3 regions of the Afipia sp. GW822-FHT04G07 genome follow, and region 3 is predicted to be linked to each of the others. Evidence: predicted binding sites of a transcription regulator. Region 3 holds the regulator's gene; each other region holds the start of a gene.
What was found. The regulator PhoB, encoded in region 3, activates phosphate uptake and scavenging genes when phosphate is short. The targets are predictions, from matches to a motif close to TGTCATNNANCTGTCAT.
Positions count from the first base shown of each region.

Region 1: olsB (l-ornithine N(alpha)-acyltransferase) is a predicted target of PhoB. The motif match lies at 1,833-1,849, and genes of this name have one in related genera.
Region 2: AC1RKJ_RS13850 (DUF2794 domain-containing protein) is a predicted target of PhoB. The motif match lies at 1,655-1,671, and genes of this name have one in related genera.

Region 1 is NZ_JBXAMP010000001.1:2,751,794-2,755,067, reverse strand. Features, by position in the region: gene AC1RKJ_RS13455 (ATP-binding protein) at 1-1,808, shown strand, start outside; gene olsB (l-ornithine N(alpha)-acyltransferase) at 1,916-2,974, shown strand; gene coaA (type I pantothenate kinase) at 3,049-3,274, opposite strand, start outside.
Region 2 is NZ_JBXAMP010000001.1:2,824,943-2,828,216, reverse strand. Features, by position in the region: gene AC1RKJ_RS13860 (Bax inhibitor-1/YccA family protein) at 1-639, shown strand, start outside; gene AC1RKJ_RS13855 (GNAT family N-acetyltransferase) at 748-1,278, shown strand; gene AC1RKJ_RS13850 (DUF2794 domain-containing protein) at 1,275-1,643, opposite strand; gene AC1RKJ_RS13845 (DUF1223 domain-containing protein) at 2,087-2,857, opposite strand; gene acnA (aconitate hydratase AcnA) at 2,999-3,274, opposite strand, start outside.
Region 3 is NZ_JBXAMP010000001.1:95,075-98,348, forward strand. Features, by position in the region: gene pstB (phosphate ABC transporter ATP-binding protein PstB) at 1-616, shown strand, start outside; gene phoU (phosphate signaling complex protein PhoU) at 643-1,359, shown strand; gene phoB (phosphate regulon transcriptional regulator PhoB) at 1,390-2,091, shown strand; gene pqqA (pyrroloquinoline quinone precursor peptide PqqA) at 2,241-2,321, shown strand; gene pqqB (pyrroloquinoline quinone biosynthesis protein PqqB) at 2,471-3,274, shown strand, end outside.

The DNA.
Region 1 (3,274 bases), 2.7 Mb from region 3:
GCACGCGCTTCACGCTGCCGGTATTGGAACAAGGCGCTGCAGCCGTCGAGCCGAACGGAACGCGGGTTCACGACCAGAAGATCGACAGCCCCCTCGGCCCGCGATGGATCGCCTGGCGGGAAGGCCTGATTCGCAGCGACGCCAACCGGCCCGCCGACGTGCAGTGCGTCGGCCGCGACGTGACGGACCGCGCCGAGACCGAGCGTGCGCTTGCCGAAGCGCGCGACCTCGCAAACACGGCGAACCGGGCGAAATCGAAATTCCTCGCCATGGCGTCGCATGAAATCCGCACGCCGCTGAACGGCATCATCGGCATGAGCAACCTGCTGCTCGACACGCCGCTGACGGCGGAACAAGTCACCTATGCAAAGGCCGTGAAGACCTCCGGCGACGCCTTGATGGCGCTGATCGACGAGTTGCTGGATTTTTCCAAGATCGAGGCCGGCAAGATCGATCTAGAACATCGTCCGTTTGCGCTGGCCGCGATGATCGAGGAAATCACCGAACTGCTCGCGCCGCGCGCGCAGGCACGCAGCCTTGAGATCGCGTCCTATGTCGACGAGCGCGTGCCGCAGACTGTCGTTGGCGACGCCGCGCGCCTGCGGCAGGTGTTGCTCAATCTGGCAGGCAACGCCATCAAGTTCACGCCCGCGGGTGGTGTCGCCCTGATCGTCGAACCCGGAATCTGGCCCGGTGAAATCAGCTTCCTCGTGCGTGACACCGGGATCGGCATTGCGCCCGAAGCGCAGCAACGGATCTTCCGCGAGTTCGAGCAGGCATCCGACGGCACCGCGCGCAACTACGGCGGCACCGGGCTTGGACTCAGCATCAGCGACCGCATCGTCCGGCGCATGGGCGGACGCATCACGCTGGAGAGCGCCGAGGGCGACGGCGCGACCTTTGAATTCTCGATTCCGCTCGTGGCCGATCAGGGCGACAGCATCCCGGCATTCCACGCGCCGGACCTTGCGAACAAATCGGTCATGCTGGTCGGGCCGCAGACCATCGAAGCCTCGTTGATCGCGCGGCGTCTGGAGCGATGGGGGGCGCAGACCTGCACGGTGGCGGATGCCTCCATCGCCATTGCCTTGCTGCCCGAGCGGTCGTGGCACGCCATTCTCGTGGATTGCATGAGCGGCGACGCGCAGATGCAGGAACTGGGCGAGGCGGCGATGCGCCATGCGACCCACCGGATCGCGATGTTCACCCCGGCGGCGCGGCGCAGCATCGCGCCATCGATGATGGCGCTGTTCACCGGCTATCTCGTGAAGCCGTTGCGCGCGGCTTCGCTCGCCGAGCGATTGACGGCTGCAGGCGCGGCACTTGTGCCGGAGTTGCCCGAGGGCGAGGTGCAACTGGCGGACGCGCCTGAATTCCCCACGTCCCGCAATGCATCGTCAGGCATGCTTTCCATTCTTGTCGCCGAAGACAACGAGATCAACGCGCTGCTGATCCGTTCGCTGCTGACACGTCTCGGTCATCGCCCCGTCATCACTACCGATGGCGAACAGGCCCTTGAATCGTGGCTCGCCGCGGACAGCGCCGGCGCGCCCTACGATGTGGTGCTGATGGACGTCCAGATGCCGAAGCTCGACGGCATCGCCGCGACCAAGCGAATTCGCGCGCATGAGGCGGGCCGCAGTTCACGGCGAACCACGATTCTGGCGCTGACAGCGAACACGCTGGTGGACGATCGCTATGCATGTTTCGAAGCGGGAATGGATGGCTTTCTCGTCAAGCCGCTCGATCGCGACAAGCTGACGGATGCGCTGGCGGCGCTTCCCGCGTCGCGGACAATCGCCGCGTAAGCGCGGCCGCGCAGCGGCCGTCGATGTCATAAATCCGTATCACGACCGTGATTATTGATGCGTCAGGCCGCGCTTGGCGAATCAATGCGCGCGGCCGCGAGGACGCCATGGACGGCAACAAACCGGCTGGCACGACGCCGGATGTCACTGCAAGATTGACCGCACGCCAGCCGCTTGAGCGTGTTGCCGCTCAAAACCCGCTTGATGCATTTCGCCGACATGCGCTGGTCCAGATGCTCCGGCCCCGCAATGCGAAGTCGGCGGCATCGGCCGCTGCGACATGGCTGATGCCGAACCTGCTGCACGCAAGCCTGCGCGGCGACGCCATTCCGAATATTCTGCCGGCGCTGCAACCACCGTCACCGTCGCTCGGCAGAATCGGCTCGCTTGAAGTGCGCCTCGCGCAAACCAAGGGCGATGTGAAGCGCGCGCAGAAGCTGCGCTACAAGGTGTTCTATAAGGACGGCTCCGCAATTGCCGACGCCGCGACCATGCTCGCGCAGCGCGACAAAGATGCGTTCGACAAGATCTGCGATCACCTGCTGGTCATCGACCATGCGGCCAAGCCGACCCTGAGCGGCAAGCAGCCGGTGGTCGGCACCTATCGCCTGTTACGCCAGGACGCCGCCGAAAAGCATGGCGGTTTCTACACCGCCGACGAGTTCGACATTTCAGGCCTGATGGAACGGCAGGCCGGATTGAAATTTCTCGAGCTCGGCCGCTCCTGCGTGCTGCCGCCCTACCGCACCAAGCGCACCGTCGAGCTTTTGTGGCATGGCGTGTGGAGTTATGTGCGCCGGCATAATCTCGATGTCATGATCGGATGCGCGAGCTTCGAGGGCACCGACCCCGATCGCCTCGCGCTGCCGCTGTCGTTCCTGCATCACTTCGCCTCGGCCCCCGAAGGCTGGCGCGCCAGCGCACATGCCTCGCGCCGCGTCGAGATGAACCGGATCGCGAAGGACAATATCGACACCAAGGCGGCGCTGCGCATGTTGCCGCCACTCATCAAGGGCTATCTGCGGGTCGGCGCGTTCGTCGGCGACGGCGCGGTGATCGATCATCAGTTCGGCACCACCGACGTATTGATCATGATGCCGGTGTCGGCGATCAGCGGGCGCTATCTCGATCATTTCGGCATTGACGCCACGCGTCACGCCGCATGATCCCGAAAGGTGGAACCGGTTTTCGGAACAGACCATACTGAAATAAAGCGACGCGACGAACTCGGTGTCGCGCTCTACAACCGCCGCAACTGAACCGTCTCGATGATGTGGTCGCTGCCCTTTTTCAGGATAAGCGTCGCGCGCGGACGGGTCGGCAGAATATTTTCCTCGAGGTTGACGAGGTTGATCGTCGTCCAGAGCGACAGCGCCTTTTCGGTCGCTTCCTTGTCGGAGAGTTTTGCGTACCGGTTGAAGTAGGACCGCTCGTCACGGAACGCCGTGTCGCGCAGGGTCAGAAAG
Region 2 (3,274 bases), 2.7 Mb from region 3:
GGCGTGTACATGGGTGCGGTGACGCCTGACCAGACCGCTGCCGCTGGCCGGATCGGCAACCAGTACCTGACGTCGTTCGGCGTCGCGATGTTCGTGAGCCCCCTGAAGTGGGTGTTCATCCTCGCTCCGCTGGTGATGGTGTTCGCCATTTCGTTCGGCATCAATCGCCTCAGGCCGGCAACCGCCCAGCTTCTGTTCTGGGTGTTCGCAGCGCTGATGGGCATTTCGCTGTCGTCGATCTTCCTGGTCTACACGCACACCTCGATCGTGCGCGTGTTCTTCATCACGGCTGCCACGTTCGGTGCGCTGAGCCTGTACGGCTACACAACCAAGCGTGACATGACCGGCATGGGTTCGTTCCTGATGATGGGCCTGTTCGGCATCATCCTCGCGAGCCTGGTGAACCTGTTCCTCGCCAGCTCCATGCTGCAGTTCATCGTCTCGGTGGTCGGCGTGCTGGTGTTCGCGGGCCTCACCGCCTGGGATACCCAGCGCCTGAAGAACGACTACATCTACGGCTACGCCGCTCAGGGCGGAGACGTGGCGGATAAGGCCGCGATTACAGGCGCGCTGTCGCTCTACCTGAACTTCATCAACCTGTTCACGCTGCTGCTGCAGCTGCTGGGACAGCGCGACTGAAGACCGATCGTGGCTGATCGATAACTCCGAAAGCCCCGGCCAAAAGCCGGGGCTTTTGTTTGGGGTATCGTTGAGTTATGCGAGACGCCGAAACAGTTCCGGCAAGCCATGCCCCAGGTTCACATCAGAGCGGCCGCAGCCACCGACCTTCCCGCCATCACGGCGATTTACAGGCACGCGGTCCTTCACGGCACCGCGACCTTCGAACTCGAGCCTCCCGATCTCAACGAAATGACGCGGCGCTTTGAGGCGCTGACGGCAGGCGGTTTCCCGTATCTGGTGGCGATCATGGAGGATGTCGTTGTCGGCTATGCCTATGCCGGACCATACAGGCCGCGTCCGGCCTATCGCTTTACAGTCGAGAACTCCGTGTACCTCGATCCCGCGGCACAGGGGCGGCGGATCGGATCACGGCTCATGCAAGATCTGATTACGGCATCCGAACAACGCGGCTACCGGCAGATGATCGCGGTGATCGGCGATTCCGCCAACGCCGCCTCGATCGGCGTTCATGCCCGCGCGGGCTTCGAGATGATCGGCACGCATCCGAATGTCGGATTCAAGTTCGGCCGCTGGCTCGACACGGTGATGATGCAGCGCGCGCTCGGCGGCGGCGGCGCGACACTTCCAGAGAGCTAGACCAGCGCCAGCTTGCGGTCGATCACCAGCAGCACCCGCTCGAGGTCGTGGCCACGGCGGAGGATCTGACCGCTGGCTGCAATCACGCTGTAGACGCCTTGCTTGCGGGCCAGACGGGGGTCTTTCTCGATTCGATAGATCGGGACTTCCGAGGCGCGGCGGAAAATCGAGAACACCGCGCGGTCTTTCAGAAAGTCGATGGCGTAGTCGCGCCATTCGCCGTCGGCGACCATGCGCCCGTACAGATTGAGAATGCGATTAAGTTCGGCACGGTTGAAGGTGACGCTTTGAGGCGGGAGCGGCGCCGTGCTGCGCTCCGGCCCCCGGCTCTCGCTTGGATCCTTGTCGCCCGACACAGAACTCATCGGCGCCTCCCATGTCACTTGGATGACATGATCGCCCTGTCCGGCGGCCGCTGCAAGCGGGATTTCGGGTCTCCCCGATGCCTGATCATGCGGCAATTCCGCATCACGCTGACGTTAGTCGAAATCATAATGCCGCCTGAATTCGGTCAATTCGCCGCCGCGCTGGGCAACGATAAAAACGAAACTGCGTTGACCCGGTCCTTTCGGCACCGGATTCCTCAGCCCCCAGCCCCCCGGGGTCGTCAGGATCGGGTCTAACTCCCTGCAGTAAATGTCGACCCCAAATCTTCCGGTCAGCGCAAGCTGGCCGTTTTTGTTTCAGGAGATGCGGTCGCTCAAGTTGCAAGATGCGCGAGTGTGCAACACCCGAATCCCGGCACGCGCCTGCGGCTCGTCACATCAACAAGACGCGCTCTCAAGAGTTTTGAGATTGCAGACTGAAATCAGTTCAGCGACGTAAAGGCCGCGCCCAGCATCGGACCGGGCTTGTCGCGATTGCCGTCCTGAACGTAAACCACCGCCGCATCGATGCCGTCGCGGCTGATGTTTTCAAGCGGCACGGTCCAGCTTCCGGCCTTGCCGTTCCAGTCTCCGACCTTCAGCATGTTGCGCACCACGTTGTGATACGTGACCTGCTGCCCGCGATTCTCGCCGCGCGAGATGGTGATCGGCACCGCCTTCGACACCGCGCAGATCCAGATCTCGCCGCTTTTGCCGCCGGCATCGGCCACCGAGACTTTGATCTGCCCGCCCGATGTCGTCATCTTCACCGGCACGGACATCACACCCGAGGCGCTCTGCGTGCGATTCGCTGCACTCTCGATTCCGGCTCGGTCGCTGCCGAGAACATTGGTCGTCCCGTTGACGACGGCTTGCGGTGTGTAGACGCCGCGGTCGCCACGCATCTGCGAGTAAGCCTTCTGGCGGGCGCTGAAGCGCGAATCCGCCAGCGTGTCCTTCCAGCCGAGATAGTCCCAGTAGTCGATCGGCAGGCTGAGTGCGATCACGGTCGGATCCTGCGCGAGTTCACCGAGAACCTTGTCAGCCGGGGGGCACGACGAACAACCCTGCGAGGTAAAGAGCTCGACCACCGCGCGCGGATCGGCGCACACCGGAGTGATGACGGTGAAGATCGCGCAGACGCCGAGCGTGCGCGACAGCCGCGCTGCGAGGGTGCCGGCTGCTGCCGTTTTCGATGTTGGTAAATCAGACATCACGCCTGTCCCCACGATGTATGATGCCTTTCATCATGCCTTTTCATCAGCAAGAAGGCGGCCCATTGATAGGCCGCCCCCTGTGCGCTCGCCACTCACTTCGCAGTGAGCCTGTTCACGGATGCGTTTTCAGGCCGCGCGTCACGCGGCCAGCTTACGCAGCACATAGTGAAGAATGCCGCCGTTTCGGTAGTATTCAAGCTCATCGAGCGTGTCGATGCGGCACAGCAGCGAGATTCGCTTCACCGAGCCATCGCCGGACACGATCTCCGCCGTTAACTTTTGGCGCGGCTTGAGATCGCCCTGCAGGCCGCGAATCGTGACCTTTTCATCGCCCTTCAGACCGAGCGACTGCCATGATGCGCCGTCCTCGAAGGTCAGCGGCAGCACGCCCATGCCGACGAGGTTGGAGCGGTG
Region 3 (3,274 bases):
GCGGATATTCAACCGGATGTACGATCTTTATCCGGGCCAGCGCGCGACAGGCCAGCTCATGCTGGATACGACCAACATTCTCGATCCGAAGCTCGATCTCAACCTGCTGCGCGCGCGGATCGGAATGGTGTTCCAGAAGCCGACGCCGTTCCCGATGACCATTTACGAAAACATCGCGTTCGGGATTCGCCTGTACGAGAAAATCTCCAAATCCGAAATGGACGGTCGTGTCGAAGCCGCGTTGAAGGGCGGTGCGCTCTGGAACGAGGTCAAGGACAAGCTAAATGCGAGCGGCCTCAGCCTGTCGGGTGGTCAGCAGCAACGCCTGTGCATCGCACGGACGGTCGCCGTCCGTCCGGAAGTGATTCTGTTTGACGAGCCTTGCTCGGCGCTCGATCCGATCTCCACCGCCAAGGTTGAGGAACTGATCCAGGAGCTCAAGGAAGATTACACAATCGCCATTGTGACGCATAATATGCAGCAGGCGGCGCGTGTGTCGGACAAGACCGCGTTCATGTATCTCGGCGAACTGGTTGAATTCGACGATACCAACAAGATCTTTACGTCGCCGACAGATCGGCGGACGCAGGATTACATCACTGGCCGTTTCGGCTGACGCGCATTTCGCGGGAGAGACAAATCATGGGTTCAGATCATACCGCCAAGGCGTTCGACGAAGACCTTCAGGAACTCAACCGGCTTGTCGCCGAGATGGGTGGCCTGGCTGAGCGACAGATCGTCGATTCTGTCGATGCGCTGATCCGGCGCGACGTTGCGCTGGGCAAGCGCGTCGTCGCCGCCGACGTCGAGATCGACAAACTGCAGCATCTGATCGAGGAGCGTGCCGTGCTGACCATCGCGCGCCGCCAGCCGATGGCGGTCGATCTGCGCGAGATCGTCGGTTCCTTGCGTGTTGCGACTGACCTCGAACGGATCGGGGATCTCTCGAAGAATATCGGCAAGCGTGTTTCGGCGTTGGACAGCGATTTTCACCCTTTGAAGCTGATCCGCGGCCTGGAGCACATGACCGATCTCGTGCAGTCACAGGTGAAATCAGTGCTCGACGCCTATGCGGCACACGATCTGCCGGCTGCGATGACGGTCTGGAAGGGCGACGAGGAGGTCGACGCGATCTGCACCTCGCTGTTCCGCGAGCTTCTGACCTACATGATGGAAGATCCGCGAAACATCGGGTTCTGTATTCACCTGATGTTCTGCGCCAAGAACATCGAGCGTATCGGCGATCACGCGACCAACATTGCCGAGACGGTTTTCTATATGATCGAAGGCCAGCAGATGCTCGATCAGCGCCCGAAGGGCGACATGACGAACTTTGCAACGGCCGCGTCAGGCAGCTAACTTGCAGGATGATGAATTGAAGGACCGCTCATGAGCGCCCGCATTCTTGTGGTCGAAGACGAAGAGGCGTTGACGACGCTGCTTCGTTACAATCTGGACGCCGAGGGTTACGACGTCGAGACCGTGGCCCGCGGCGATGACGCCGATACGCGGCTTAAGGAGCATATCCCAGATCTGATCGTGCTTGACTGGATGCTTCCCGGCCTGTCGGGAATCGAGCTTTGCCGCCGCCTGCGCGCGCGGCAGGAGACCAAGCAGATTCCGATCATCATGTTGACCGCGCGCGGCGAGGAAAGCGAGCGGGTGAGGGGACTTGCGACCGGCGCAGACGATTACATCGTCAAGCCGTTCTCGGTTCCCGAGCTGCTGGCGCGGGTCAAAGGCCTATTGCGGCGTGCAAGTCCCGAACGCCTTGCGACGGTTCTGGCGTTCGGCGACATCGAATTGGACCGCGACCGGCGTCGCGTTGCGCGTTCGGGCCGGCCGATCGATCTCGGCCCTACCGAATATCGCCTGCTGGAGTTCTTTCTTGAGCACCCAGGCCGCGTGTTTAGCCGGGAACAGCTGCTTGATGGCGTATGGGGACGCGACATCTACATCGACGAGCGCACGGTTGACGTACACATCGGTCGGCTGAGGAAGCTGCTGAACCTGGGCCGCGAGTCGGACCCTATCCGCACCGTCCGCGGCGCGGGCTACGCTCTCGATGATCGTTTCGCCAAGGCCGAGTGAGTTTGGTTCCGGTTCTTTCGCATTGCAGCGAAGTCACATTTTTGTGGCGGGCGGCATCCAAGTTTCGTGGCGCCAAAATCGAACTCCGTGGTAGCTTCGATGGTGATGATGGCACGAAGTCCGTCATGCAATGGGCAAGGAGACCGCAAATGGCCTGGAAGACCCCCAAGATTGTCGAAGTGCCGGTCGGCATGGAAATCAACATGTACGCCTGCGCGGCGCGCAAGTAAGCGGCATTCTCGTTATCAGGCTCGCGGCTAAGCGGTCCGGTTTGCGCTAGGAATTCCTTCATATGTGAAGGCTTTCCGGCGCGAGGCCGGGTTTTCTTGTGTCTGCGGCGCTGCCCCTTATGAGATCGAATCGAGGACGGAGCTCCCTCATGCGCGTCGTCGTTCTCGGGGCTGCGGCGGGCGGGGGCGTACCCCAGTGGAATTGTAACTGCGATGTCTGCCGCCTGGCGCGCAGCTCGCATCCGGAATTGCAGTCGACTCAGACATCGATTGCGGTCAGCGCCGACGGTGAGCACTGGTTTCTGGTCAACGCCTCGCCTGACTTGCGTCAGCAATTGATTTCGACGCCGCAGCTTCATCCCAAGGCCGGTCATCTGCGCCACAGTCCTGTCGCAGGCGTCATCCTGACCAATGGTGAGGTTGATGCCGTCGCCGGATTGTTGTCGATGCGCGAGGGCTCGCCTTTTTCGATCTACGCGCACCCACGTGTGCTCTCCATTCTCAAGTCGAACAGCATCTTCAACGTGCTCGATGAGACGCGCGTGCGGCGCGAGGCTGTCGAATTCGATAAACCGTTCGAACCGAAGCTTCCTGACGGCTCACCGTCTGGTCTCGAAATTCTTCCCTTTGCCGCGCCGGGCAAGCGCGCCTGGTATCTGGAAGGGGCAGCCTTTCCTATCGACGGCGATGAGGCGGGGGATACGCTCGGATTGCGGATCACTGACAAGGCAAGCGGGGAACATCTCTACTTTCTCGCAGCCTGCGCGGCGCTCACCCCCGATCTCAGGCAGCGCCTTCGCGGCGCGTCTCTGGTTTTCTTTGACGGTACGCTGTGGCGCGACGACGAATTGATCGCGGCCGGCCTTGGCACCAAAACCGGTCAACGCATGGGGCACATGGCCATTTCCGGTGAACAGGGCGTGATCGCCGGGCTTGAGGATCTCGGCATCGGG